DNA from 4 places in the Rhizobium sp. NPDC092011 genome. Region 1 is predicted to be linked to each of the others. Evidence: predicted binding sites of a transcription regulator. Region 1 holds the regulator's gene; each other region holds the start of a gene.

Region 1 (7,467 bases):
TATTTCGTCGCAAACATGCCGATTTTGGTTGAAATCACCTAGCGGTGACGGCAAAAATCGCGCGAAAGCTGTGGTTTCGCGCGGGGCAGGCGGTGAATGCCTAATTTGGAGGCACCGGAGCAGCAAGAGGATGGCCGGGACCTTGTTCTGCCTTCGCGGCAACGCCATGCCATTGCCACAATCATCCCGCGCATCAATGCTGGACAACGGGAGCGCACGCAAGATCAGGCATCCCTGGCGGCGCGGATTTATCTCGCCCTCAACCATATGCGAGCCGTTGTTGGACGGCTTGTCGAAGAAGAGGCGGTGCATGGCCGCGCCATTCTCCTCACTCCGATCTATATGGGTGTCGGAGCGATTTTCTGGTTTAGAGTGGATAGCGATCCACCTCCGCAGACGGTTTTAACCGCATGTCTGCTTCTCACAGGCGGTTTTCTTTTCAAGCCGGAGGCGGGCCGGCTGCTGCGGCATCTGCTTTTCGCCGGCATGCTCATGAGTCTCGGCATGGCGCTTGCGCAGTGGGAAAGCTGGCGTGCCTCGACAGTCATGCTCGATTCGGCCGTAACGACGACCGTTACCGGTCGGGTCGAAAGGCGAGAGACCTATGACAATGGACGCTGGCGTTACGTCGTCAAGATCGACGCGACGGAGAAACCGTCTATTCACAGGCCGCCGGAGCGGGTCACCATCTTCGTGCGCAAACAGGCAGAGCCATTCACCCTTGGGGATCGCATTCAGGTCAGAGCCCGACTGACGCCACCGGCTGGGCCAGCTCTGCCGCGCCTCAACGATTTCGCGTTCAGTTCCTACTTCAATGGCATCGGCGCGAATGGCTTTGCCTATGGCACTCCGACACTATTATCTCCGTCTGGTGATGAAGCCGAAAGCTCGTTGCTGGACAGAGCGGACATCTGGCTCGCCGGCCTTCGCAACAGCATAGGCGACAGGATCAGAAGGACTTTGCCTGGTGACACGGGCGCCTTCGCGGCAGCACTTGTCACCGATGAGAGACGGGCGCTCTTGGACGAGGCGACGGAGGCGCTGAGAACGGCAGGTCTGACGCATATCATTGCCATTTCCGGCCTGAACATGGCCCTCTCTGCCGGCATCTTTTACATCGGCTTGCGTTATCTGTTCAGCCTGTTTCCAGGCTTGGCGCAGGCATGGCCGACCAAGAAGATTGCCGCATTCGGCGCATTGGTCACGGTAACGGCCTACTACCTCATATCCGGCTTCGGCGTATCGGCCGAACGAGCCTTCATCATGATGGCGATCATGCTGGTCGCAGTTCTCTTCGACCGGCCATCGATCAGCCTTCGAAACGTGGCACTCTCGGCGATCGTCATCCTTGTTCTATCGCCGTCGCAAGTGCTCGGGCCAAGTTTCCAGATGTCCTACGCCGCGACACTGGCGCTGGTGTCCGGTTATACGCTCTGGAAACGGCGGCAGCATCGCGAAAACATAATTTCAAGGTCGAGATTGCTGAGCCCGGTGCTGTTCGTTTCGCGCTTCTTCGGCGGCATAGTGTCGACATCCTTCATCGGTGGTGCGTCAACCGCCATTTTTTCCATAGAGCATTTTCACCGTTTGGCGACATACGGGCTGGCCGCAAATCTTGCCGCGATGCCGATCGTCTCTTTCATCGTCATGCCGTTTGGCATGGCCGCGATGCTGCTGATGCCTTTCGGCCTCGATGGGCCGCTCTGGAAAGTCACCGGAGAGGGACTGGAGATCGTCATTCTTGTCGCGAAGACGGTCGCTGGTTGGGGTGGCGATATTACCTTCGGGCGGCAACCGGCTTGGTTGATGCCGACTTTCATCGCCGGCTTTCTGGCCATGAGTGTGTTGCGAACCAAGCTGCGCCATCTTGGCTTTCTGCTGTTGCTCCTCACGGTCGGGGTAGCAGCACTTGGTTCCGGCGTACCCAAGCCTGATTTGATGATCTCCGAGGATGGCGTTTTGGTCGCGCTAAGGCAGGACGACATACTGGCAACAAATCGGGAAAGGCCGCAGGCTTTCATTTTCGAGCAATGGCAGAAAGCGATGGTTGCGGCCGACCACCAGCCACCGACCGTTCTTCCGGCCGATAGCCGGCTTCCTCAGGTCACCAAGAAGGAACGCCGCCGCCGGCTGAATGCCGACGAACAGAAAGCGGTTCGCAATGCAATGGAGGAGGCTCTCGATCGGACGATGCAGGGAAGTTTCGCGTGCCAGAAAGGTGCGTGGTGCGTGGCGATGCTTGAGAATGGCACCATATTGGTGACCATCGAAAACGCTGCCTATTTGCCGCCGGCCTGCGACACGGCGAATATCGTCGTGACGCCTATACGCCTGCGTCTCGACCGGTGTCGTTCGGGTGCTTTGCTCTATACCGGCGCCACACTGCGGCGAACCGGATCGGTGGAGATGGATCTGAGTGGCGATAAGCCGATCGTGTCTACTGCGTTCGAAAATCCACAGCGCCCCTGGACGCGGCATCGAACCTATGATTGGCGCACAGGTACATTCGGTGCGCCAATCGAGCCGAAGTCACCGGTTAGTGATAGCGGCGAATAAGCCCGACGAGCTTGCCCTGTACCTTGACGCGATCCGGGCCGAAGATGCGCGTCTCATAGGCCGGGTTAGCCGCCTCAAGGGCAATGGAGGCACCCTTCCGGCGGAAGCGCTTCAAAGTTGCCTCTTCGTCGTCGACGAGAGCAACCACGATGTCGCCCGGGTTGGCGGTTGTCGAATTGCGGATGATGACGGTGTCGCCATCGAATATTCCGGCATCGATCATCGAATCGCCTCGGACTTCCAAGGCATAGTGGTCACCTGCGCCAAGCATGTCGGCGGGAACGGTAATATCGTGGGTGTTGTTCTGGATAGCCGAGATCGGCACGCCAGCTGCGATACGACCCATTACAGGTACAGACACCGAACTGCTGTGATCGTCATTCGCCACTTTCGGCGGCGGAGGCGGAGCGACCGGCTGAGGTTTACCAAGGCTGCCTTCAATAACGCTCGGCGAGAAGCCGCGGCGCTGCTGCAGGCTGGGATTATAGGCATCCGGCAGCTTGATGACTTCGAGAGCTCTGGCTCTATTTGGCAACCTGCGGATGAAACCGCGTTCTTCCAACGCGGTAATCAGACGATGGATGCCGGATTTGGATGCCAGATCCAATGCATCCTTCATCTCGTCGAAAGATGGCGGAACGCCAGACTCTTTCATGCGTTCGTGAATGAAGAGAAGCAGTTCCTGCTGCTTGCGCGTCAACATCGTTTTGGAACCCCAGAATCAAGAAATAGTCGTGAAACAAATCCAGAACGGACACTATATGTTCCATATGTGTTCCGCAAGTACTTAAATTTCGGTAAAGTCGCGCTCGATCAATTAAAGAATTATCATTCTCGAATGGATCCATCGGCAGACCCGCGGGACGGTGCGCAATCGAGCTCATTGATAAATATGGAAGAATAGAACGAATCTGCTTTTCAACCGCGGCTTTCTAAGCTGTCTGTGCGCGGTTCCCGTAGGGGCGATATCGGACAGGGTGAGCCGGCTACGGAGGAGAATCAGCAGTCACGTTTACGAGATCGCTGTCCGAGTGTGCTGCGCTTTTGGCGAGCCTTTCGTTGCCGTCTTGAAATAGCCGATGGATGGGCGCAAATCTGCTCCGTTCGGAAATAGGAGAAGCCATGACTTCGTCGCCGCATCCGCTGGATCATCTCGTTCTGCCGACCGTCAACATTGCTCTGGCGCGCGAACGCCTCGGCAAACTCGGCTTCACGGTTGCTCCAGATGCACGCCATCCTTTCGGCACCGAGAATGCCTGCGTCTTCTTCTCCGACAAGACCTACCTGGAGCCTCTGGGCGTGGCCTCGCAGGAGCAATGCGAAGCGAGCATCGCTGACGGCAACGTCTTTGTCGCACGCGATCAGGCCTATCGGTTTCGCGTCGGGGACGATGGTTTTTCGGCAGTGGTCTTCGGCACGGATGACGCGGTTGCTGATGATGAGCGGCTGCGGGGTGCCACAATCTCGGCGGGGCCGATGCTTGATTTTTCGCGACCCATGAAGATGCCGGATGGAACGGAAACGACGGCCGGTTTTCGCCTCGCTTTTGCTGCAGATTTGCGTGCGCCGGATTTTCTGGCGTTCTGCTGTCAGCGCATCAATCCGTTAGCGGCCGACCGCACCATGCTCGAACGCCATGAAAACGGCGTCACCGGCATTGCGCGGGTGGCCATGTCGACGAACAGACCGGCTGCATTCCGGAGCTTTTTCGAGGATGTTCTCGACAGGCCCAGAATATCGGAGCATTCCTTCGGCCTGACGATTAAGGCCGCCAATGCCGATCTGGAGCTTTTAACGCCGGAAGGCATCGAGGCGTTTTACGATTTGCGCGTGAGTGACCATGATCCGGGTCTGCGGGCGCGGGCAATCCTTTTCAAAACGCGCGATCTTTCCGTGACATCGTCGCATTTCGCTGCTAACGGCGTCACATACACGCGAAAGAACAATCGTATTTTGGCGCGGCTGGCACCCGAACAGGGCGCGTTGTTCGCCTTCGAGGAGATAGCATGAGCACGAATTCCGAAGTGATTGTCGGTGAGGGAGCCTCCAAGGTCCTGTTCTCAAACACCGCCAAGCTCTCGCTGATTGCCGGCCCCTGCCAGATGGAAAGCCGCGACCATGCCTTCATGATCGCAGGCGTTCTGAAGGAACTTTGCGACAAGCTCGGCCTCGGCCTCGTCTATAAATCCTCCTACGACAAGGCGAACCGCACCTCGCTCTCCGGCAAGCGCGGTATCGGCCTTGAAAAGTCCATGGAAGTGTTCGCCGATCTGAAAAAGGAATACGGGTTTCCTGTTCTGACTGATATCCACACCGAAGAGCAATGCTCCGTCGTCGCCAAGACGGTCGATATCCTGCAGATTCCGGCCTTCCTGTCGCGCCAGACCGATCTCCTCGTCGCCGCTGCCAAGACCGGCCGTGTCATCAACGTCAAGAAGGGCCAGTTTCTGGCGCCGTGGGACATGAAGAACGTTCTTGCCAAGCTCAACGACAGCGGCAATCCGAACATTCTCCTTTGCGAGCGCGGCGCCTCCTTCGGCTACAACACGCTCGTCTCCGACATGCGCTCTCTACCGATCATGGCGGCGATGGGTGCGCCTGTCATCTTTGACGCCACCCATTCCGTGCAGCAGCCCGGAGGGCAGGGTGGCTCCAGCGGAGGCGATCGCCGATTCGTCGAGACGCTGGCGCGTGCGGCCGTGGCTGTCGGTGTAGCCGGCGTCTTCCTCGAAACGCACGAGGATCCGGACAATGCGCCGTCAGATGGCCCGAACATGGTCTATCTGAAGGATATGCCGCGGCTTCTCGAGAAGTTGCTGGCCTTCGACGCCATCGCCAAGGCTTGAAAAACACAGGCATTCAACAGGCTGACATGAATTTGCGCTAGGCGGCCTGTAGGAGTGTAAAATCAAGGCGCGGTTCCGCATTGTAATTTCCGCGCCTTCGATTATGACGATTTAAATCGATTTATAAACCAGCGAGCAGGAAGCTATCATGACCGCAATCACCGACATTATCGCCCGCGAGATTCTCGACAGCCGTGGCAATCCGACTGTCGAAGTCGATGTCTACCTCGAAGATGGCAGCATGGGCCGCGCGGCGGTTCCGTCGGGCGCTTCGACCGGCGCACATGAAGCCGTCGAGCTTCGTGATGGTGGCAAGCGCTACCATGGCAAGGGTGTCGAAAAGGCTGTCGAAGCCGTCAACTCGGAAATCTTCGATGCCATCGGCGGCATGGACGCTGAAAACCAGATCCAGCTCGACAACATCATGATCGAGCTCGACGGCACGCCGAACAAGTCGCGCCTCGGCGCCAACGCCATCCTCGGCGTTTCGCTTGCCGTTGCCAAGGCCGCTGCCCAGAGCGCTAACCTGCCGCTCTATCGCTACGTCGGCGGCGCCCACGCTCGCCTGCTGCCGGTTCCGATGATGAACATCATCAACGGCGGCGCCCATGCCGATAACCCGATCGACTTCCAGGAATTCATGATCCTGCCGGTTGGCGCCGAATCCATCCGCGACGCCGTTCGCATCGGTTCGGAAATCTTCCATGTCCTCAAGAAGGAATTGGCAGCGCAGGGCCACAACACGAACGTCGGCGATGAAGGCGGTTTCGCGCCGGGCCTCTCGAGCGCCCCGGCAGCGCTCGATTTCATCATGAAGTCGATCGAAAAGGCCGGCTACAAGCCGGGTGAAGAAGTTGCTCTCGGCCTCGACTGCGCTTCGACCGAATTCTTCAAGGACGGCAAGTACGTGCTCGAAGGCGAAGGCCGGACGCTGGAATCCGGCGCGATGGCAGAATACCTCGCTCAACTCGCAGCTCAGTATCCGATCATTTCGATCGAAGACGGCATGGCCGAAGACGACTGGGAAGGCTGGAAGACGCTCACCGACCTGATCGGCAAGAAGACCCAGCTCGTCGGCGACGACCTTTTCGTCACCAACTCTGCTCGTCTGCGCGACGGTATCCGCATGGGCGTTGCCAACTCGATCCTGGTCAAGGTCAACCAGATCGGCTCGCTCACGGAGACACTCGACGCCGTCGAAACCGCGCATAAGGCCAACTACACGGCCGTCATGTCGCACCGTTCGGGCGAAACGGAAGACTCCACGATCGCCGATCTCGCCGTTGCCACCAACTGCGGCCAGATCAAGACCGGCTCGCTGTCGCGCTCCGACCGTCTTGCCAAGTACAACCAGCTTATCCGCATCGAGGAAGCGCTTGGCCCGCAGGCGAAGTATGCAGGCCGCTCCATCCTGCGCGGTTGATGCCTGATTGGCGGCATCTCGCAGATCCGCAAATCGCGTGTTGTGTTGAAATCGAACCGCGCCCCAGGGCGCGGTTTTTTGTTGGCTGGCGTAGTTAGAGTCAACGGACGGTTAATCTCTGCCGGTTAATTTAGCGCTAGGTGTTTGATTTGATGTGATCTTGTCTATGGCCGCAATGTTCGCGGCGCCAACCTTGATGAGATCGCCCAACGGCAAGAGCGTTTCGAGCGAGTATGTGGACAAAGTATCATAAGAAGAGAAAGTTCGGCCGTTTCATTCTGCCCGCCATTACGATCGCTTTTGTGAGTTACTTCGGTTATCATTGCGTTCACGGCGACTACGGCCTGAAGGCAACCGAGGTTTTCGAACAGCGTCGCATCGACCGTAGCAAGGAATTGGCGGATCTCGTCGCCAAGCGCGAGCACCTCGAAAAGGAGGTCGCTCTGCTGAGCGACGGCTCCCTGGATAAGGATATGCTCGACCAGTATGCGCGCTATCAGCTAACGTATTCCAAGGCGAACGAGATCGTCATTTTCAATAAATAGCCATAATTAACCGAATTCCGGTTAATTGGATTTTTGCGAGCTATATCAATACCTTGCAAAGAATATGAGCCATGCAATTATGGCATTGCTGTAGCGG
Region 2 (7,467 bases), on a different contig from region 1:
TAGCGGGATATCCTCGAACACCGCCGCGGATGCCTCGACATAGGCTCCTTCCCCGAAGGCGAAATGCAGCGGGATCGGCGTGGTCGACTCCGACACAACAACCGGAACGTTGTGGCTGCGCATCAGCAGCGTCAGCTGTTCCTCGAGGTAGTGCTTGAAGAGATGCGGCCGCGTGATCGTCGTCGTGTAGACGCCCGGCGCGGTGACATGGCCATAGGAGAGGCGTGAATCGACATGGCCGAAGCTCGTCGTCTCGATGCTGACCTGCGGATAAAAAGCACGATAACGCGCCGTAATGGGCGCACCCTGCGCGAGCTTGGTGAAATTGTCGATCAGGAACGCCGTATTGCGGTCGTAAAGCTCCGTCAGCGCTTCGACCGCCTTGGCCGGATCATCGAAGGTCCGCGGCTGGAACGGGCTGGGGGAGGAGATGTCGAGGGGCGAAAAGGGAGAGATTCGGTTGCTCATGAGCTATTATAGAGTGTCGTTGTTAACAAGCAAACGACGTTGCAAAAGCGGGGCTCGGATTTTCTCAGCTATTTTTTGGCCGCATTCGCACCCCGGTCATCCGCGGTGCGGTGGTGTCTGTCTATTGCACCGTCGTGCAATAAGGCGCGCCGGTCTGCAGGCAGGTGAAGCTTGCCCCGAAATGCGATTGCGCGCCGCTGCGACCGGCATGTTCGACCGCAACCGAAAAGCTGAATGCGAAGACGGCCGCAAACAGCATAATAACGACAAAGCGCCGTGCGATGATCATCGAGTCCATGTTCCTGGCCCTACCGTGCCCTATACTGGACACTGTTTTGCCATGGTCAGGCTGAACGGGTGCTGAGATACCGGTTCATCCGGCGTTCAGAAATATTACCAGCTTCGAGCTGGCCCGTTTGATCCGATAGAGCGTGCTGCCGCAAAGTATAGGCGGTTTACGGATGACATCACGCGCTACTCATTTGATTGCAGACCCGCCGGTCGATGGCGGGCGGGTCGAGCAGGCATTTTTTGTGCAGAGGATTTGCTTTTAAAGCCTGGTCCAGGTCTGCGACTTGCAGAATACCTTCAGCACGCAACCTTTCATTCTGACGGTATTGCCGCTGACCGTGCCGGAGCCGCTATAGGTCTTGTCTTCCGACGGGTCGGTGAGTTCGCCGGTGTAGGTGTCGCCTTTGCCCTGCATCTTGCCGATCCGTTTGCCGGCATATTTGCCTGTCTTCAACGTCACGCAATAGCTGTCGCCGCAGGGCGCGATGGCGGCGGTATCGCCGGCGACGGTTTTCCAGTTGCCGACGATCGGCTCTTCGGCGAATGCGGTGCCCGCGCTGGCGAGCAGCGCCGCGGCTAGAATGGTCACACGGATCATATGGTTGCTCCTCCCCAGGTACCTGCCGGTGCGATGACCGGAACTGGCGCGAGATTATCTGACGCGAACGTAAAGGTAAATATATTTTGCGGGCGTGAAATCGCGGTTTGGCGGCTCCTGTTGCCGTGCCGAAATGCTGCTTGTGATCGTCTCGGCTTTTTTCGTGGTGAACGAAGGGTTTAAATCCGGATCTTAACGAAGCGTAAAATTCGCGCAAAAGTCCTTAATTTGCAAGGGAAGCGATGTTTAACAAAAACCGAAGTTTACCAAGCATTTGTACTTTGTTTGCATCGAATTAAGCATGCATTTTAGCCGTTTTTTGAAAGCCGTCTGCGATAGTGAAGCCATCAAACGAGCGGGGCAAACCCGCCGACCGGAAGAACCGGAAAGCCGCGAATGACGGCAAGGTTCGGACGGAAAACAGGGCAGATACGAACGGAAGTAAACAGGGACAAAACCGATGGCACGCTTCGAAACACCGATGTCTGAAATGGCCATGTTGGGTGGCAATAGCGCCGATGCCCTTTGCGAGCTGGGCGTGAACTATGCGACTGGCCGGGGCTGCTCCGCAGACCTCGTTGCCGCCCATAAATGGTTGAATATCGCTGCCATCCGTGGCAGTGCGCGGGCCGCCGAGCTTCGTGCCGACGTCGCCGCAACCTTGACGAAGATGCAGCTCGCAACCGCGCTCCGCGCCGCTCGCGAGTGGATGACGACGCACTGAAGCGTGCCGCAAAGAACACGACCTGAAGACTGACCTCGAGGGAGGGGATGTCGGCGGACGACGGAGACGCCAGCCGAATGATGAAAACCGCGACCAGCCGGAACAAGGCTGGCGCGGTTTCGTCGTTCTACAGCGCCGCGCGTCATATATGACGCGCAAAGGTCGCTGTAGCACTTTAGATCTGCTGCATAATTTTATCCTCAAGTCGATTCCGACCTAAGGAATTATGCAGTAGAGCAACTCCAGGAAAAGTGCGCAGCGGTTTTCTGTCCGGAATTGCGTAATAACAAAAAAGGATAGAGCGTTGTCGCGTTTCGAAGAAAAGCGGAAAGGCTCTCCGGCTTAGTCGATCGCCTTCAGCACCTTGGGCAGCGCTTCAGCCAAGAGGTCCAGATTCTGCTTGGGTCCGACGCTGACGCGGATGCAGCGGTTGAGCGGGGCCACCCCCGGCATGCGGATGAAGACGCCATGCTGGATCAGCCCGTCGACGATGGCACGGGCATGGACGCCGTCGCGGCCGCAATCGATGGCGACGAAGTTGGTGGCGGAAGCGAGAGGCAGCAAGCCGTTGTCGCGAGCTATCGTCCCGATAATGTCGCGCGCTGCCTGGATCTTGCCGACCACCTCGGTGAGATAGGCTTGATCCTTCAACGCGGCGAGGGCGGCCGCAGTCGCGAGCCTATTCATGCCGAAATGGTTGCGGATCTTGTCGAAGGTCAGCACCGTCTCCGGTGCACCGATGGCGTAGCCGACGCGGGCGCCGGCAAGGCCGTAAGCCTTCGAGAAGGTGCGGGTGCGCAGCACGTTCGGCAGATCGATCAGGGCCGAAATATCAGGCAGCGAACTTGCAGGCCCGGTTTCGCTATAGGCTTCATCGAGAATGAGCAGGCAGTTTTCCGGCAGCGCGCGGGCGAAGGCGACGACCTTTTCGGCATCCCACCAGCTTCCCATCGGATTGTCGGGATTGGCGAAATAGACGAGCGGCGCATTCTCCCGTTTCACCGCCTCGAGCAACCCGTCGAGATCTTCGCGATCATTGACATAGGGCACGGTGACGAGGCGACCGCCGAAGCCGGCGACATGGAAGTTGAAGGTGGGATAGCCGCCGAGCGAGGTGACGACGGGCGTGCCGGGCTCGATAACCATGCGCGCGATCAGGCCGAGCAGGCTGTCGATGCCTTCGCCGACCGCGATATTGGCCGGCTGGATGCCGAGATGCGCCGCAAGCGCCTGCTTCAGCTCGAAATTCTCCGGATCGTTATACATCCAGATGTCGCCAGCGTGTTCACGCATGGCTGCGATGACGGAGGGCGCAGGCCCGAAGCCGTTTTCGTTGGCGCCGATGCGGGCTTTGACCGTCAGCCCGCGCTGACGCTCCAGCGCTTCGGGGCCGACGAAGGGAACAGTGGAGGACAGGGCGCTGATCAGCGGGGTGAAGCGCGAGAAGGCGGACATACTGGCTTGGTTTCCCGAATTCAGTTGCAAGGTGCGGCAGAATAGGCGCTTGGTGGGTGGTTGCAAGTGCAGAAAGCGCCGCTTCCGGATGGCGGCATTTGGGCGCTGCGACCGAATGAGGTGAGCTTTTCAGTTCGGTTCGGCGCTCTCGGCGTTGATGATCGCCTGAACGACAAGTGCGATGCGTTTTTCATGCATGCCGGGCCTCACGCGGCCGGAACGTTCAAGCTCGGCGAGCCCATGAAGCGCTGCCCAGAAAGTCTCGGTGACGATCTCCACATCCCTGCAGAACGGAGAAACGACTGCCGTAATGGCTTCGAAACCGTCCCGAAGTTCTGCCCTCGTTTCCGCTTCGGCGAACATCAACTGGGTCGGCAGGATGAACATGGCGTCATAGAGTGCCGGGCGACTGAGTGCGAAGGCAAAGTAGCCTCTGGCAACCCTCATAAGGGCATCCCGTTGTCCGTCTGCCGCCTCCGCCGCGGCACGAAGAGCGGTTGCTAGCTCCTTGAAACCTTCCAGGGCAACTGCCGCAACGATGGCATCCCTGCTCGCGAAATGTGAATAGAGGACGGGCTGACTATATTCGATTTCGTTGGCTAGGCGGCGAATGGTAACGGCTTCCCATCCTTCGCTTTCCGCAATTGCACGTGCTGCCGCAACGATGCGATCCTCGCGTTCGGCTCGTTCCCGACTTTTCCGGTCTGTGACAGTCATCCCAAAAGCTCCATGTCCGAACGGCAAATACATGCTCGAATTATAGCGACGCTTGACTATCTAGCAACGCTAAGTCAATATCTAGCGACGATAGATTATATTGCAACGCTAGGAGAATTGAAAGATGGACTGGCTTGTTAACGGGATCGCGCTGCTTGTGGCTCTCGCGATTATTGCGATCGGCACCGGCTATATTGCGAACCCAATGACCATGACGCGCAGTTTTGGCCTGCCGCTTCCGGAAGATGGCCCCAACATCCCTTGGTGGCTGCGCCTCAAGGGAGTTCGCGACATCGCGGCGGGATTGCTCGTGCTTGCATTTATGGTGTGGGGCGCTCAGCGGGAGATCGGCATCGTCCTTCTGGTCGAAGCGATCATCCCCATCGGCGACATGCTGCTCATTCTCGCAGCGAAAGGCTCCAGCAAAAGCGCCTTCGGCATTCACGGTCTTACGGCGGTGGTCATGCTGCTGGCTGCCATCCCCATGATGATCGGCGGGCACTGAGATGGTTCATATTCTTTCAATCTGGTTTTTGGTTGTTGCGTTTTGCGGCGCAGGTCTTGCAAACGTGATCCGTAGCTCCGCGACACGAAACGATTTCGTTCGCTGGGGCTATCCGCCCTGGTGGGGCATTGTCGCCGGTGGGGTGGAGATAGTCAGCGCCGCAATGATTGCGTTTTCTGTTAGCCGCGTCGCCGGGATAGTGCTGGGCGCTGCAATCGTCGCGGCCGCGTTGCTAAGCGTCCTGCGTAATCGGGAATATTCGCACCTTGCGCCTTTGAGCGTCTTTGTCACCTTGATTGCTCTTGCCGCGGTCTCATCTTGAGCGCTGCCGGCAAGACCCTGGTCCGACAGAAAACCGAACGCAGCCGCCAGCTGCGTTCCTGGTTTTTGCCGAATTGCGCCTACTGCCTCTTGCCGCGTGCAGCCAGCGCTTCGACGTTGCCGATCATGAAATCGGCGCGCACGACGCGACGCAATGTTTCCGGCTCGATCAGGTTGATGAAGCGGACATGGACCCGGTTGCCGTTGCGGCTGACTTCCGCGCAGGCGATGCGGTAGGCGAGCCCAAGGATGTTCAGATAGTAATGGCTCGGCAGACCAACCGTCGTGCCGACGACAAAGCTGGCGCCGCCACGCGAGATATCGACGATCTCGGCGCTGCGGACGGAGATGCCGGTAAGGCAAGGGCGCACGGCGACGAGCCGTGCCGGTCGCTGGACGAAGAACCGTTCCCAGCTGCGCTCATAGACTTCGGATTTGACTTTCGCCAGATGCGTTGCGCGAAGCATTGTCATTCCCTGTTGAAGAACAGACCGAATTCATCTCGGTTACACTATGAACCTTGCACGGAGATTTTGCAGAAGCGTCAATTGCATCGGTAGAATTTTAACGGGTCCGCGATTTGTGCCGATTTGGGTGCATCTTGACAGCGGTATCGGCTTGGATCATACGACATCTCGGTTCGAGGCGCCTGCCGCTCGCGGATGAAAGTCCAAGGTGAAGTTCTCGCTGTTTTAGGTCACGGCCACTTGAGGCATGCTGACTGACGGTAAAGCGAGCCCCGTTTCATGGTCGTAATTGCGTGCCTTAGAAAAGGCTGATCCTATGACGACGTACCCGTCCATAGATGAACTGAAGGCTCAAGCCCGGCGTCTGCGTCAGGCCATGGCCGAACGCGGCGATGACATGAGCCACGGCACCGCACTGGAACTGATCGCAAAGCAACATGGACTGCGCGACTGGAACACGCTGTCGGCGCTTGCGGCGAAACCGAATGATGGGCCGGATACGCCTTTCGATGTCGGCTCGGCCGTTCGCGGGCGCTATCTGAACAAGCCCTTCACGGGCAAGGTTCTGGCGATGTCGGCAAAATCCGGAGGTCTCTACAAGATCACCATTCACTTCGACGAACCGGTCGATGTGGTGGAGTTCGAGAGCTTTTCGGCATTCCGCCAGCGCATCAACGCTCAGGTCGATGCGGATGGCATTTCGCCACGCAAGACTTCGAACGGTATGCCGCATCTCGTTCTCGACATCTGACTTTCATCTTCTGCCGATACACCGCTATCTTCGCCAATAACGAGCGATTCTGTGTGGATACCACCATGACACGTCATACCGAAACCAACATGTTCCTGACCGGCTGGCTGCCAGGTGTCTTCGCCAAGACAGCAGCGCCGATCATCATCATCACCACCGTCAGCGGCCTCTTCGCCGTCGTCGACGCCTATTTTCTCGGCGTCTATGTCGGAGCTGACGCGCTCTCGGCTGTCAGCCTCATCTTTCCAGCGCTCATGTTGCTGGTCGCGCTGCAGACGCTGGTTTCGAACGGCATGGCGAGCATTCTCGCCCGCCGCCTCGGGGCCGGAGACCGCGAAGGGGCGAAGTCCGTGTTTACGGGCGCCCATACGCTGGCGATCGCCGTCGTGGTCATTGTTAACCTCGTCTACTGGCTTGCGGCACGGCAGTTCATTTCCGTCGCTGCGGCAGGAAACGCGGAGGTCGCCCGTTCCGGCGAGGCTTTCATGGGCGTCATGGTCGCCTTCGCGCCGATCAGCTTCTTCCTCTCGCTGCATCTCGATGGGCTGCGTTGCGAAGGAAAGCTCGGCTTCATGACGCTGGTGACGCTTGCCTCGACGCTGCTCAACATCCTTGCAAACTGGCTGCTGATAGCCGTCGCCCATTGGGGCGTGGTCGGTTCCGCCGGCGGCTCGATCCTGGCGCAGTTCATCTGCCTGTCGATCGTGATCGTCTATCGCCTGCGTCGCCCGGGCGGCCTTTGGGTCGACATGGCATCGCATGTTCGCGAGTGGCGCGGCATCTTTGCTTTTGGCGCACCGATGAGCCTCGGCTTCATCGGGATTTCGCTGAGTTCGGCAGCGATCCTCTTCAACCTGTCGATCTGGCATCAGGGTGATTACGTGGCGACCGTTGGCGCCTACGGGATTGTCACGCGGATCATGACCTTCGCCTATCTGCCGCTGCTCGGCTTGAGCATCGCGCTGCAGACCATCTCGGGCCATAATCACGGTGCGGCGCTTCCGGCCCGCGTCGGCCATAGCGTTCTCATCGCCATGATCTCGGCCCTGGTTTATTGCGCCGCCGTCGAACTTGTCGTCGAACTGCTGGCGGGGCATCTAGGCTCGATCTTTGTCGCCGATCCCCTGATTGTCGAGGAGGTTGGCCGCATCCTGCCTTGGACGATCGGCG
Region 3 (7,467 bases), on a different contig from region 1:
TGACGAGCCGCAACGCCCGGATCGTTTGCGAGCTCTGCAATCGCCGTGACGTCAAGGTGTTCGCCGGTGCCGACGCGCCGCTGAAGCGCAAGCTGGTAACTGCCGAACACGTGCACGGCAAAACCGGCCTGGACGGTCCGCAATTGTCCGAGCCGACGATGGAGCTGCAGCCGGGCCATGCCGTCGACTTCATCATCGAAACGCTGCGCAATGAACCGGCAGGCGCCGTTACGCTCTGCACGCTCGGTCCGTTGACGAACATCGCAATGGCGTTCCAAAAGGCACCCGACATCGTCGGCCGCGTCCGCGAACTGGTCATGATGGGCGGTGGCTTCTTCGAGGGCGGCAACATCACCCCGGCAGCCGAATTCAACATCTACGTCGACCCGGAAGCGGCCGATGTCGTGTTCCGCTCCGGCGTGCCCATCGTCATGATGCCGCTTGACGTCACACACAAGCTGCTCACCCGCAAGGACCGTGTTGCCCGCATGGCCGCCGTCGGCACACCGCCGGCCAAGGCCATGGTCGAAATGCTGGAGTTCTTCGAGCGCTTCGATATTGAGAAGTACGGTTCGGATGGCGGTCCGCTGCACGACCCCACGGTTATCGCCTATCTCCTGAAGCCCGAACTCTTCAAGGGCCGGGAATGCAATGTCGAGATCGAAGTGACGTCCGAGCTCACCGTTGGCATGACCGTGGTCGACTGGTGGCACGTTACCGACCGCAAGCGCAATGCCAAGGTCATGCGCGATGTCGATGCCGATGGCTTCTTCGCATTGCTGACCGAACGCTTCGCCCGCATCTGATCGTTCGGGCACATGAAAAAAGGCCGCCGGATCGCTCCGGCGGCCTTTTTATTGGTTAAAGCTCAGTCGGCTCAGAATTCTTCCCAGTCGTCCTGTGCAAGGGCCGTGGCGCCGTGCGTCTGCGGCTGAGCCTTGCGCATGGGAGCTGCGGCCGGTGCAGCCGCTCTGCGGGAGGCGACAGGCGCCCGCATCTGCTGCGCAGCGGCCCGCAAGGCACCGGCATTGTCCTGCACGCTATGCGATGTGCGGAAGCGCGCGACCAGGCCCCTGAGGGTTTGGGCTTCTTCGGCGAGGGTGACGCTGGATGCCGTGGTCTCTTCGACCATCGCCGCATTCTGCTGCGTCACCTGGTCCATCTGGTTCATGGCCGAGTTGATTTCCTTGAGGCCGATGGCCTGCTCGCTTGCCGAAGCGGAGATCTGGCGGATGAGACCATTGATCTCCATGACCTGCTGGGCGATCTTGTGCAGAGCATTGCCTGCGCGGCCGACCAGATCGACACCTTCCTTGACCTGACCCGCCGAGGTGTTGATCAGCGTTTTGATCTCCTTGGCGGCATTGGCCGACCGCTGGGCCAGCTCGCGAACTTCCTGAGCGACGACCGCAAAGCCCTTGCCGGCTTCGCCTGCACGGGCAGCTTCCACACCGGCATTGAGGGCGAGCAGGTTGGTCTGGAAGGCGATCTCGTCGATGACGCCGATGATGCGGGAGACTTCCAGAGAAGACTGCTCGATGCCGTGCATGGAGGCGATGGCCTTTTGCACGACCTCGCCGGAATGCTCGGCATCCTGAGACGCCGCGTTGACGCTGCTAGCGGCCGTGCGGGCGTTTTCGGCGCTTGAGTTGACCTGCGCGGTCAGCTCGTTGAGTGCCGCGGCCGTCTCTTCGAGGCTTGCCGCCTGCTGCTCGGTACGGCGGGCAAGGTCAGAGGCGCTGTTGCTGATTTCGCCGGTGCCGCTGCCGATGTTGCCGACGCTGACATTGACCGTGTGCACGGTCTCTTCGATGCTCGCAAGCGCGGCGTTGAAGTCCTGCTTGAGCTGGGCATATTCGCCGGGGAAGTCGTCGGTGATCCGGTGGCTGAGATTGCCCTTGGAGAGTTCCGCCAGATTATGACCGAGAATGCCGACGATGTGGCGCTGCAGAGCGACACTTTCATTGCGTTCGCTCTCGGACCGGCGGCGTTCGCCTTCGGCTGCCAGGCGCTGGTCGTTGGCTTCGCCTTCCAGACGCTTGGTATCGGCTAGCGCGAAGCGGAAGCCTTCCAGCGCCTTGGCGACGGAGCCCACTTCGTCGGCGCGTTCCTGACCGGAGATCGGCTCGGCATAGTTGCCGGCGCTGAGGCGTTTTACGCTGGCGACGAGGCCGGCCAGCGGCAGCTGCACGAAGCCGCGCACGGCGGCATAGAGCGCGAGCATGACAGCGATGAGCACCAGGATGCCGGAGACGACCATCGTGTAGGTCTGATCGCGCACGGGAGCTGCGATCGCGCTGTGCGGCACATCGATGAGAACGACCCAGGTGGCATTGAGACCGGGAACCGCGAACGGGTAGACGACGCGATCGAATTCTTCGCCGCCATTCTCGGAAAGGTTTTTGAGGATGTTTGCGGAAGAAGAGGTCAGTGCCGCCTTGACGACGTCGACGCCCGAACCGTTGTAGTCCTTCATCAGCAGATCGGCGGTCGGCGCGACCAGCCACTTGTTATCCTGCGAAACCAGCAGGACGCGGCCGGAGCCGAACGGGTGAAGCTTCTGCAGCTTCGTGTAGAGCGAAGAGAGAGAGAGGTCGACACCCGCAACGCCGATCATCTTGCCGCCGGACATGACCGGATAGGCGATGGAGCTCATGGTCGTCGGAACGTCGGTGCCCTGTGCGAGATAGGGCGGCGTGATCGCGCCCTTGCCGCTATCGGCGGCAAGCTTCCACCATGGAGCTGTATAATCGTTGTCGAAGGTCGAGAACTGGATGCCGCCGTCCTTGGTCTTCGACCAGTAAGGTGCGAAGGCGCCTTTCTCGTTGACGCCCTGGTCCTTGTTGTTGGCGAGTTCGGTCGTCTTGCCGTCTATGGCACCGAGCTGCTCGCAGAACCAGCTGCCGAAGGCAAAGGCGTTCTGCTCGACATTGGCCTTGAGGATGTTGATGATGCCTTTGCGATCGAGATTGTGGCCCTCGTGGGCGCGGCCGACGACGGCGGCCATGGAGCGGGCGGCACTGGCCATTTCGCCGACATTGGCGGCGATCTCGTTGGAAATGGACTTGGCCTCGGTGTTGGCCTGATCCATCGTCAAGGCTTCGACGCGGTCGCGCGTCTGCGAGATCAGCAGGAGGTTGGAGACCAGCAAGACGAGTGCAATCGCCAGCCCGGTGACCAAGATAAGCTTGGCCGCAAGCGACTTCATACGAAAGATGAACATCATTTCCTCAAAAAAGCGATGCGTGGGATGCACATTATCCGCATGCAAAGTCGGCGCAGGATGGCCCTTTCATAGAGCCGCCGTGAGAATTGCCGCCGCGGCCGGAAGGGTATACGCGCCAGGCCAGAGGAGAATGATATGGAAGCGCAAAAATTTAATTAATTGCGCTCCACTGTATTTAGGGGGTTTTGTACTTAGAGCTTCTCGGCGACTTCGCTAGCGACCGGAATGGATGGCTGAGCGCCCGGCTTGAGGCAGGCGAGCGACCCGGCGACCGCCGCGCGGCGCAGACTGGCCTGAAAGTCCATGCCCTGGTCGAGGCTTGCTACGAAATAGCCGCAGAACGTATCGCCGGCGCCAACCGTGTCCACGGGTTCGATTACCAGGCCCTTGGCGCGGGAAACCTCGCCATCGCGAATGGCGATGACGCCGTCGCCGCCAAGCGTCACGATGAGCGTCTGACCAGTCTCGCCGTGCAAGCGAACGAGAGCCGACTCGCGCTCTGCTGCGGACATGTTGTCCTGACCGGCCAGTCTCTCGAATTCCGTCTCGTTGGCGATGACGATGTCGGCGAGCCGGCCAAGGCGCGGGGCCTCGGGGATCAGGGGGGCGAGATTAAGGACCGTTCGCACGCCCTTGGCCTTGGCGGCACCGAGGGCCGTCTCGACGGCGGAAACCGGAATTTCGAGCTGCAGCATCAGTGTATCGCCGGGGTTCAGCGCGGAGACGGCGGCCGTTGCGTGTTCGGCCGTGTTCGTGCCGTTTGCGCCGGGAACGACGGCGATCATGTTTTCTCCGTCGCCGCCTACGAGGATCAGTGCCGTGCCTGTGGGTTCGGAGACGCGCTTGACGGTAGAAAGATCGGTACCGGCAGCGTCGAGCAGGGCAAGTGCCGGTTCCGCAAAGCCGTCATTGCCGACCGCGCCGCTGAGCCGCACGGTTGCACCTGCACGACGCGCGGCAAGTGCCTGATTGGCGCCCTTGCCGCCGGCGGCGGTAGCAAAGCCGTTGCCGGCAACGGTTTCGCCCGGCTTCGGCAAGCGATCCGTGGTGGCGATGAGGTCCATGTTGATGGAGCCGAAGATGGTGATCATGCGATATCCTGCCCTGGGTGTTGTCCTGCATGATCCTGCCCGAAGGTTGCCTTATCTCTTTTGGGATCATGCATCGATTGGGCGCGACACTGCCGAAGCGATCAGTCTTCGTCAACTACCCTGAGCTTGAGTTGGCTCGTGCGGTTGTCTGCGGGCTTCGGCCTTTCTTCCGGACGTGGCTTTGCCGGTTCTTTTGCCGTCTCGAATTCCAGCGCCTCGATCCGCTCTCCGCGCCGCGCCAGCTTGTCGGCCGAGGTGACGATCATGTCGACATCCTTCTGCGCCATGGCGAAATGACCCTGAAGCTTGCGCACACGCTCGTCCAGGCGTGACAGATCGTCCATCAGATGCGCCACCTCGCTCTGGATCACGTGAGCCTGCTCACGCATACGCTGATCCTTCAACACCGCCTGAATGACCTGGATCGACAGCATCAGCAGCGACGGCGAAACGATGACGATGCGGGCGCGCTGTGCCTTCTGCACGATCGCCTCGAAATTCTCGTGGATCTCGGCGAAGATCGATTCGGAGGGCACGAACAGGAAGGCAGTGTCCTGCGTCTCGCTAGGAATGAGATATTTCTCGGAGATGTCGCGGATATGCAGCTCCAGATCGCGGCGGAACTGCTGTGCGGCGATCTTGCCATGTTCGGGAGTGGCGGCGGCGCGAATGGCGTTCCATGCCTCGAGCGGAAACTTGGCATCGATGACAAGCGGCGGCGAGCCGTTCGGCATGCGAACCGTGCAGTCCGGCCGCGAACCGTTGGAAAGCGTTGCCTGAAACGCATAGGCACCCATCGGCAGCCCGTCGGCAATGATGGTCTCCATACGGGCCTGACCGAAGGCGCCGCGGGTCTGCTTGTTGGAAAGAATGGCCTGCAGGCCGACGACGTCCTTCGCCAGCGTCTGGATATTGGTTTGGGCGGCATCGATGACGGCAAGCCTTTCCTGCAGGCGGCGCAGGTTTTCATGGGTCGAGCGCGTCTGCTCGCCGATCGTTGCCGTCACCCGTTGCGACATGCCATCCAGCCGCTGGCCGATGGCCTGATTGAGTTCGGCCTGCCGGGAGCCGAATACCTCGGCCATGGTGGCAAGCCGGCCCTGCATCTCCGCCTGAGCCCGCAACAGCGTCGCCATATTGTGCTCTGCCTCGAGCATGTCATCCTCGGATCGCCCGCGGCCGCGCATTATCAGCACAAGGACGGCGATCAGGAGCAGGATGACGAGGCCGGTCAGAACCTGGATCGTGGAGATGGTTTGGCCGAAGATGATGAAGGACATGGAACCGAGTATGCTCGTGGAATTCTTACGGACACCATAACAAAACCGTCGTGAATATCTAGATCAAAACGTGAACAAGATTTTTCTGACGTTTATTCCAGCCCAGGCTGCCTTCGGTGAAAAAACACCTCGATACGGCCATCTTGGCGATTCCATCGCAGAACAAGATGCGTTATGGGAAACGTCATGACGATCAAGCCACTCATCATTTTACCCGATCCGCTGCTCCGTCAGGCTTCCAAGCCGATCGAGCGCATCGATATCGAAACTCAGCGTCTCGCGGACGACATGCTGGAAACTATGTATGACGCGCCGGGCATCGGCCTTGCCGCCATCCAGGTCGGCGTTGCGCGCCGTATGCTTGTCATCGACGTATCGCGCGAGGGCGAAGAAAAGACGCCGTTGGTTTTCATCAATCCGGAAATCGTCGCTTCGTCCGACGATCGTTCGGTCTATGAGGAAGGCTGCCTCTCCATTCCGGATTACTATGCCGAAGTGGAACGTCCGGCGCGCGTGACGGTCAAGCATCTCGATCGTGACGGCAAGGAGCAGATCACCGAGGCGGACGGCCTGCTGGCGACCTGCGTACAGCATGAGATCGATCACCTGAACGGCGTACTGTTCATCGACTATATTTCCCGCCTGAAGCGCGAGATGGTGATCAAGAAATTCACCAAGGCTGCCAAGGCTAAGGCTCTCTGAAGCATTTTCTGACAAAGGCCGCTTCATTTGTGCTGCGGCCTTTGTTCGCTACGATGCGGAGACCGGAACCATCGATCACCGCGCCTGACCTGTCCGATGGCGGCTAGCGTTTGACCTCCAATAGCGCGTGTGCTGTCGCTGCCGGGTCACTCGAAACCTGATATCTTAAGCCGGATGGATCGCATGTCGCTCAATATCATTTTCATGGGAACGCCCGAATTCTCCGTGCCGACGCTGCGGTCCCTGATCGATGCCGGGCATAAGGTTCGCGCGGTCTATACGCAGCCACCCCGACCCGGCGGTCGACGCGGGCTCGACCTGCAGAAGTCGCCGGTGCATCAGGCGGCCGAATTGCTGGGCCTGCCCGTGTTCACACCAGTCAACTTCAAGGATGCGGACGTGCGCCAGCGCTTCCGCGATCTGAATGCCGATGTCGCCGTCGTCGTAGCTTACGGCCTGCTGCTGCCGGAAGCCATCCTCACCGGCACGCGCCTCGGCTGCTACAACGGCCACGCCTCGCTGCTGCCGCGCTGGCGCGGTGCGGCGCCGATCCAGCGGGCGATCATGGCGGGCGACGCCAAGACCGGCATGATGGTCATGAAGATGGACAAGGGGCTCGACACCGGCCCGGTTGCGCTCACGCGCGAAGTCGAGATCGGCGGCACCATGACGTCAGGCGAGCTGCATGACAGGCTGATGCTTGTCGGCGCGAAGGCCATGGCCGAGGCGATGAACAAGCTCGAGCATGACGAACTGCCGCTGACGGCCCAGCCATCCGAGGGCGTTCTTTACGCCGCAAAGATCGACAAGGGCGAAACGCGAATCGATTTCGGCAAGCCGGCAGCAGACGTCCACAATCACATTCGCGGCTTGTCGCCTTTCCCTGGCGCCTGGTTCGAGGCCGATATTGCAGGCCGCCCGGAGCGCATCAAGGTGCTTGGCTCCGAATTGGCCGAGGGCAACGGCGCGGCCGGCCACGTCCTGACGGACGATCTTGTCATCGCCTGCGCTTCCGGCGCCGTCAGGCTGACGAAGCTGCAGAAGGCTGGCGGCAAGCCACTGGCGGCGGCCGATTTCCTGCGCGGCACACCGATTGCGCCCGGCACCGTGCTCGCCTCGGAGCAGAACTGATGCCGCGTTATAAGATGATCGTCGAATATGACGGCAT
Region 4 (7,467 bases), 510 kb from region 1:
CGCTCTGCGACCGAGTTGCAAAGCTTTGAGATCTGAGGCGACGTCACTCAGGGGTGCGGATCTCCCGCGAGATGGGAATACCTCGCCGTGGACCGGCGCAGAGAGGCCGATCAGAAGGCCAAGCCCTCTTCTTCGATCGCCTTCCGCACGGCATTGCGCTGCCTCATGCGGGCATACCAGGCTTTTAGATTGTCCAACTCGTCGAAATGGATGGCGGCCTTGTAGTAGGACTTGAGCCAGGCGGCCTGGCCCCATCCCGTCAGGGCGAACAGATAGGCATCGGCAACCGTGAAGTGATCCCCCATCAGGAAGGGGCGATCGGCGAGGTGTGCATCGATCCATTGATAGCGCTTCTCGAGCTTCGGCCTTGCCGTCTCGACATAGCTTCCCGCCAATCGAGCATAAAGAAGCGGAATGAAGCCCTTATGGATTTCGGTTGAGAGGAAGTTGAGCATTTCCTGCAGCTTGTATCGCTCCATGGTGCCGGCAGGCGCCGCCAGTCCGGACTCAGGCTTCAAGTCCGCCAGATATTGAACGATGGCGGGTCCTTCCCGCAGGCGATCACCGTTATCGAGTTCGAGTAGGGGGACATAACCGTGCGGGTTGATGTCATGGAAATCCAATCCCGCTTCGGTCTTGTGCGCGGTGTGATCTACCCTGATCAGTTCGACGTCGAGGGCGAGTTCGTTGATGACGATATGGGGAGAGAGCGAGCAGCTAGCGGGCAGGTAATACAGTTTCACGAGTGGGCTCCATGGTGTTTTCCAGTGCAGCCTTCGCGTGGAATGGCCGCCGCTGAACCATGTAGTCTCCTTGGTATGGAATAGTAAGAACGGAAAAGTTTGACATCTAGGTACAAAAATTATACCGCCTCAACCATGAGGTATGCACCATGAAAAAGACTGTGACCGGATGCTCCGTTGAGGAGGCGATGCATCTGCTGGGAGGCCGCTGGCGGCTGCTGATCGTGTCCTATCTTGTCGATGGGCCACAGCGCTTCAACGAGTTGCGGCGGCTGATGCCTGGCATTTCTCAGCGAATGCTGACGCTTGATTTGCGTGCGCTGGAGGAGGCGGGCCTGATCAGGCGGACGGTCTATCCGACTGTTCCGGTGAAAGTCGAGTATTCGCTGACGGAAGATGGGAGCCGCCTGGAGAAGGTGGTGGCCGTGGTGAAGGAGTTTGGGCTGTGGCTCAAGGGGCGAGATGACTAGGTGGCTGATGCGCGACAGGCTTAACCAGAGCTCGTAGTATAAGTCCGGCCAAATAGGATTTGTCTTCTCGGTTAGCTTGATGTTGCCATTGCATTGATGCTCACCCTCTGGTCCCAAACCAGCGGGCCGGCTTAATCAGATCACACCCTCTCCACAAATCCGTCCAGCACGCGTTTCTGCCCGGCGCGGTCGAATTCGATCGTCAGCTTGTTGCCTTCTATCTCGGAAACGTTGCCGTTGCCGAACTTGATGTGGAAGACGCGGTCGCCGACCATGAATTTCGAGGGTTCGGAGGAGGTGGATTTGGCCACCAGCTCGCCATCGATGGTGCGGACCTTCGGGCCGCTTTCGCCGTAGCCAATGCGCTCGACGGCGTGGCCGGAGCGGCTGCCCCAGTTGTCGCGGGTCGCATCGTTGCGGTTTGCCTGGGCGCGCTTCCAGCCAGGGGTGGAATAGGAGTTGGCGAAGGGTTCCGCCTTGTCGAAACGTGACTGGCCGTAGCCGCCGCGGCCATAGCCGCCATAGGACTGCTCGACTTCAGCGACCTGAACATGCGTTTCCGGCAGTTCGTCGAGGAAGCGGGAAGGGATGGTGGATTGCCACAGGCCGTGGATGCGGCGGTTGGAAACGAACCAGATGTGGCAGCGGCGCTTGGCGCGGGTGATCCCGACATAGGCGAGGCGGCGCTCTTCTTCGAGGCCGGCGCGGCCGCTTTCGTCGAGCGAGCGCTGGTGCGGAAACAGGCCTTCCTCCCAGCCGGGCAGGAAAACGGTCTCGAATTCCAGGCCTTTGGCCGAGTGCAGCGTCATGATCGAGACAGCGTCGAGATTTTCGTTCTGTTCGGCATCCATGACGAGGGCGACGTGCTCGAGGAAGCCGCGCATGGATTCGAAACTATCCATGGAGCGGATGAGTTCCTTGAGGTTTTCCAGGCGTCCCGGCGCTTCCGCCGATTTGTCGTTCTTCCACATGTCCGTATAGCCGGACTCTTCGAGGATCTGCTCGGCAAGCTCGATATGCGGCGTGTTTTCAAGCAGGCCCTGCCAGCGGCGGAAGGATTGCACGACGTCGAACAGTGCCTTGCGCGCCTTCGGCTTCATTTCATCCGTCTCGATGATATCGGCCGCTGCCGCCAGCATCGGGATATTGCGAACGCGGGCGTAGTCATGCAGCGCACGCACGGTGGTGTCGCCGAGACCGCGCTTCGGCGTGTTGACGATGCGCTCGAAGGCAAGATCGTCGGCCGGTTGGCAGACGAGGCGGAAATAGGCCATGGCGTCGCGGATTTCGAGGCGCTCATAGAAGCGTGGGCCGCCGACGACCCGATAGTTCAGGCCGAGCGTGACGAAACGATCTTCGAATTCGCGCATCTGGAAAGACGCGCGCACGAGGATCGCCATGTCATTGAGATTGTGCTTGTTGCGCTGAAGCTGCTCGATCTCTTCGCCGATGGCGCGCGCTTCCTCCTCGGAATCCCAGGAGGCGTGCACCTGCACCTTGATGTCGTCGGGATCGGAGCGTTCGGTGAAGAGCGTCTTGCCAAGCCGGCCCTCGTTGTGGGCGATCAGATGGGCGGCTGCGCCGAGAATATGTTCGGTGGAGCGGTAGTTGCGCTCGAGCTTGATGACCTTGGCGCCCGGAAAATCCTTCTCGAAGCGCAGGATATTGTCGACCTCCGCGCCGCGCCAGCCGTAGATCGATTGATCATCGTCGCCGACGCAGCAGACGTTCTGCGGCTCGCCCTTCTGCCGCTGCGCCAGCAGGCGAAGCCACATGTACTGGGCCGTGTTGGTGTCCTGATACTCGTCGACCAGAATATAGCGGAAGCGCTGGTGATAATCTTTCAGGATGTCCGGGTTGCGCCGGAACATATTGATCGGATGGAGCAGAAGATCGCCGAAGTCGCAGGCGTTCAGCGTCTTCAGACGGTTCTGGTAAGCGGTATAGAGTTCGCGGCCCTTGCCGTTGGCAAAGGCGCGGGCGTCGCCTTCCGGAATATCGGCGGGGCTGAGGCCCTTGTTCTTCCAGGTGTCGATCATGCCGGCGAACTGCTTGGCTGGCCAGCGCTTGTCGTCGAGCCCTTCGGCCTGAATCAACTGCTTGATCAGTCGGATGACGTCATCGGTGTCGAGAATGGTGAAGCTGGAGGTGAGGCCGACCAGCTCGGCATGACGGCGCAACAATTTGACGCCGATCGAGTGGAACGTGCCGAGCCAGGGCATGCCTTCGACCGCGCCGCCGACCAGCAGCGCGATACGCTCTTTCATCTCGCGCGCCGCCTTGTTGGTGAAGGTCACGGCAAGAATCTGGCTGGGGAAAGCGCGGTTGGTGGAGAGGATATGCGCAATGCGGGTCGTCAGCACGCGCGTCTTGCCGGTGCCGGCGCCGGCAAGCACCAGCACTGGGCCGTCGAGCGTCTCGACCGCTTCCGTCTGCTCCGGATTGAGGCCCGAGAGATAATCCGGCCGGCGACCGCCGTCGCGCGCTGCCATGGCGCGGGCGGCAATGCCGCCGCCATTGCTGCTGGCGCTGGGTGCCGGGTGTCGCGGCGCCAGATGTTCCGGCTCCTCGTCAAAGAAAGGAATGTCGTCGTGTCCGATGGTCATGCGGCCCAATGTAATGATTCTACCCCGAAAGGCAAAAGAAACGGGCTGAAAATAGAACAAAAAGTGCACATTTACAGGTGATGAAGCGATCGGGGGGGTGGATTTTCCCGTCATAAACGGCTTGTCAGGCAGTGGATAAAACGCGTCGTTGTCTCCGCCAAGATTACAACTTTGTCATAATTCGCGGTCAATCTTGCCCCATATGCTCAAAAAAACGATATTGCAGCAAATCGGGCACAATCGTGCGTTATATCGCCATCGACCCGAATCCGGCCTCGGCACACGCTCCTGAAGCGACGAGGCCATCACAAACCGACGACGCGATTTCATCGCCTCTGACACAACAAGCCGGAGACGTGCATGACCGCCTGGAAACAGCTTTCCTTATCCTTTCTCGTGCTGGTGGCGGGTTTTGTCGCCGCGGTGGCCTTCGTGCCGGGTGCGGCCAGCCTCCTGCAGAAAGCCGGTGTCCCGGCTTCCGTCGTGGCGATGGTTACACCCCGCGACGATGCGAAGGGCGGTCAGGCCGGCAAGATCGCCAGTGGCGGCGCGGGGCGCGGCCAGAATACGCCGCTGGTCCTTACGCATCCCGTGGTCGGCGGCATCGTCAATGATCGCCTCAGCGCCATCGGCACCGGCGATGCAATCCGCTCGGTCGTCGTTATGCCGCAGGCAGCGGGCACGATCCGGGAGATCCTCATCAAATCCGGCGACAGGGTGAAGCAGGGGCAGGTGTTGGCGCGTCTCGACGATGACGAACAGATCATTGCCCGAGGACAGGCGGAAGTGGCGCTCAAGAGCGCGTCGGAGAAATTCCAGCTCTATCGCAACATCAAATCCACTGTGTCGCGGATGGACGTCTTCGATGCCGAGATCGTGGAGCAGGGAGCAAAGCTGGCGTTGCAATCGGCGGAGCTTGCGCTGAAGCGCCGGGATATTGTCGCTCCGATCGACGGGATTGTCGGCATCGTTCCCGTTGTCGTCGGGGATAATGTGACGACGGCTACCAATATTGTCATGCTGGACGATCGCTCCGAGATCCTGGTGGACTACTGGGTGCCTGAGCGCTTTGCCAATACGGTCAAGGTCGATCAGCCTGTCGAGGCGACATCGGTCGCGCTGCCGGGGCGGGTCTTCACCGGCGCGGTCGAGGCGGTGGACAATCGCGTCGATGGCGCCAGCCGGACCCTGCGCGTGCGTGCGCGCATCGACAATGCCTCGGATGAGCTGCGTGCCGGCATGTCGTTCAATGTCGGCATGCGCTTTGCCGGCAATCCCTATCCTTCGGTCGATCCGCTTGCGGTGCAATGGGATGGAGAGGGCGCGCATGTCTGGCGTGTTGCCGATGGCAAGTCTTCGAAGGTGCGTGTCAGTATCGTGCAGCGCAATCCGGATGCCGTCCTGGTCAAGGGCGATCTGCGCGATGGCGATCTCATCGTCATCGAGGGTTTGCAGCGCGTGACAGAAGGCGGCGGAGTTCGCCTTGCCCGCGATGTCGCGCCAGCCACGGAGGTCATCACGCAATGATGACCCATGGCGATGATATGGCAGAGGGCGGCGCGGGCGCAGGCAAGCAGTCCTTCACGGCCCTTTTCGTGCGGCGGCCGATCCTGGCGCTGGTTTTCAATACGCTCCTGGTCGTCGCAGGTCTTGCCGCCTATTTCGGTGTCGAAGTGCGTGAACTGCCCGACGTCGATCGTCCGGTCGTTACTGTGCGAACCGTATTCGAAGGCGCGTCGCCGCAGACGGTGGATCAGGAGCTGACGAAGATCATCGAAGGCGCAGTTGCCCGCGTCAGCGGTCTGAAATCGGTGTCGTCCAGCTCCTCCTTCGGGCAGAGCCGGGTGACGCTGGAGTTTTCCGACGCTACCGATCTATCGGTTGCGGCCAACGACGTCCGCGATGCCATCGGCCGGATCACCGAGCAATTGCCGGATCAGGCGGATGCGCCGCAGATCGTCAAGGCGGATTCGGATTCGCAGCCGATCATGCGTCTCGCCGTGACATCCAGTACCATGACGATGGACGACCTGACGCAGCTCGTCGACAAGGAAATCAGGGATCGGCTGGCCTCTGTCGAAGGCGTTGCCGATGTTGAGCTATATGGCAATCAGGAGAAGGTTTTCCGGATCGACATCGATCAGGCGGCGCTTGCCGGACGGGGACTGACGATCGGTGACCTGACGACGGCGCTTGCGACCGCCGCGCTCGATGTACCGGCCGGATCGCTGAAGAGCGCCCGCCAGGATATCGTGGTTCGCGCCACAGCCGCACTGCAGACGCCGGAGGATTTTTCCCGGCTGATCGTCAAGGATCGCGTGCGGCTCTCCGATGTCGCGACCGTTACGCTCGGGCCGAGGGACGGCACAACGGCGCTTCGATCCAACGGCGTTCAGGGCGTCGGCCTCGGTATCATCCGTCAGGCTCAGTCGAACACGCTGAATATTTCGGAGGGCGTGAAGACGGTCGTTGCGCAGCTCTCGAAGTCGCTGCCGGAGGGGACGCGCATCGTCGTCACCAGTGATGACGCCCTGTTCATTCAGGGAGCGATCCATGAAGTGATGCTGGCCCTCGTCTTTTCGGCGCTGATCGTCACCATCGTCATCTACCTCTTTCTGCGCGACTGGCGGGCGACGCTCATACCCGTCGTCACCATGCCCGTGGCGCTCATCGGTACGCTCGCCGCGCTCTATATGGTCGGCTTTTCGATCAATATTCTAACGCTGCTGGCGATCGTGCTCGCGACCGGCCTCGTGGTCGACGATGCCATCGTCGTACTCGAGAATATCGTGCGCCGCAGAGCGGAGAAGATCGGACCGCGCGCTGCCGCCGTGCTCGGCACGCGTGAGGTCTTTTTCGCCGTCATCGCCACGACGGCGACGCTTGCCGCCGTGTTCATCCCGCTATCCTTCCTGCCGGGGCAGGTGGGTGGCCTATTCCGTGAGTTCGGCTTCGTGCTCGCTTTCTCGGTGGGCCTCTCGTCGATCGTGGCGTTGACGCTTTGCCCGATGCTCGCCTCGCGGATGCTGACCAAGGAGATGCGCGAGGAACACGGCGTACTCGGCCATTTCGGCGGTCTGTTCGCCGGCGTCTATCAGCGCACGCTCAAGACCTGTCTCAACGCACCGTTTGTTGTCATCGTCTTCTGTGCGGTTTTCTCAGCCGCCGCCATTCTGGCGTTCATGAATGTCAAAAGCGAGCTGACGCCAACCGAGGACCGCGCGATGGTCATGCTGCGTCTTACGACGCCGCAAGGCGCGGGCCTCGATTACACGAAGGACCAGCTGCAGCGCGTCGAGGAGCGGTTGCAGCCACTGATGGATAGCGGCGATCTCCGCAACATCTATGCGATCTCCGGTCTGAACAGCCAGAAGAACACCGGCTTCATGGTGCTGACTCTGGCGCCCTGGAGCGAGCGCCATCGCACGCAGCAGCAAATCGTTGCCGATATCAACCGTGCCATGGCCGATGTGCCGGCTCTGCGCGGTACGGCCATCCAGTCAAACAGCCTTCGCATCCGTGGCGCCGGCAGCGGCGTGCAGATGGCTCTGATCGGCAGCAACCACGAGGCGCTGACGCAATCGGCCCTGAAACTGGTGCAGGCGCTGGATGCAACGGGTCGGTTCGACACGCCACGCCTCAACAACG

The links. Region 1 encodes LexA, which represses DNA repair genes until DNA is damaged. Its sites were predicted from a motif close to TGTTCNNNNTGTGTTCNG; they were not measured.
Region 2: the regulator LexA is predicted to act here: its motif matches at 1,794-1,811, upstream of ACIQJ2_RS17385 (sel1 repeat family protein).
Region 3: the regulator LexA is predicted to act here: its motif matches at 5,657-5,674, upstream of ACIQJ2_RS23375 (DNA recombination protein RmuC).
Region 4: the regulator LexA is predicted to act here: its motif matches at 3,872-3,889, upstream of ACIQJ2_RS11915 (ATP-dependent helicase).

What each region holds. Positions count from the first base shown of each region.
Region 1 covers NZ_JBIVSO010000002.1:1,235,269-1,242,735, reverse strand. Annotated here, with positions in the region: gene ACIQJ2_RS14400 (ComEC/Rec2 family competence protein) at 97-2,556, shown strand; gene lexA (transcriptional repressor LexA) at 2,537-3,259, opposite strand; gene ACIQJ2_RS14390 (VOC family protein) at 3,679-4,566, shown strand; gene kdsA (3-deoxy-8-phosphooctulonate synthase) at 4,563-5,402, shown strand; gene eno (phosphopyruvate hydratase) at 5,551-6,825, shown strand; gene ACIQJ2_RS14375 (septum formation initiator family protein) at 7,059-7,370, shown strand.
Region 2 covers NZ_JBIVSO010000003.1:442,597-450,063, forward strand. Annotated here, with positions in the region: gene ACIQJ2_RS17370 (AMP nucleosidase) at 1-468, opposite strand, end outside; gene ACIQJ2_RS17375 (hypothetical protein) at 590-757, opposite strand; gene ACIQJ2_RS17380 (DUF2147 domain-containing protein) at 1,019-1,357, opposite strand; gene ACIQJ2_RS17385 (sel1 repeat family protein) at 1,818-2,081, shown strand; gene ACIQJ2_RS17390 (pyridoxal phosphate-dependent aminotransferase) at 2,424-3,536, opposite strand; gene ACIQJ2_RS17395 (WHG domain-containing protein) at 3,666-4,253, opposite strand; gene ACIQJ2_RS17400 (DUF4267 domain-containing protein) at 4,378-4,758, shown strand; gene ACIQJ2_RS17405 (DoxX family protein) at 4,760-5,080, shown strand; gene ACIQJ2_RS17410 (PilZ domain-containing protein) at 5,160-5,552, opposite strand; gene ACIQJ2_RS17415 (glyoxalase superfamily protein) at 5,863-6,297, shown strand; gene ACIQJ2_RS17420 (MATE family efflux transporter) at 6,363-7,467, shown strand, end outside.
Region 3 covers NZ_JBIVSO010000006.1:118,007-125,473, forward strand. Annotated here, with positions in the region: gene ACIQJ2_RS23360 (nucleoside hydrolase) at 1-806, shown strand, start outside; gene ACIQJ2_RS23365 (methyl-accepting chemotaxis protein) at 878-3,223, opposite strand; gene ACIQJ2_RS23370 (ribokinase) at 3,418-4,317, opposite strand; gene ACIQJ2_RS23375 (DNA recombination protein RmuC) at 4,419-5,597, opposite strand; gene def (peptide deformylase) at 5,784-6,299, shown strand; gene fmt (methionyl-tRNA formyltransferase) at 6,483-7,430, shown strand; gene truA (tRNA pseudouridine(38-40) synthase TruA) at 7,430-7,467, shown strand, end outside.
Region 4 covers NZ_JBIVSO010000002.1:721,445-728,911, forward strand. Annotated here, with positions in the region: gene ACIQJ2_RS11900 (AraC family transcriptional regulator) at 1-36, shown strand, start outside; gene gstA (glutathione transferase GstA) at 111-743, opposite strand; gene ACIQJ2_RS11910 (winged helix-turn-helix transcriptional regulator) at 893-1,213, shown strand; gene ACIQJ2_RS11915 (ATP-dependent helicase) at 1,354-3,819, opposite strand; gene ACIQJ2_RS11920 (efflux RND transporter periplasmic adaptor subunit) at 4,180-5,346, shown strand; gene ACIQJ2_RS11925 (efflux RND transporter permease subunit) at 5,343-7,467, shown strand, end outside.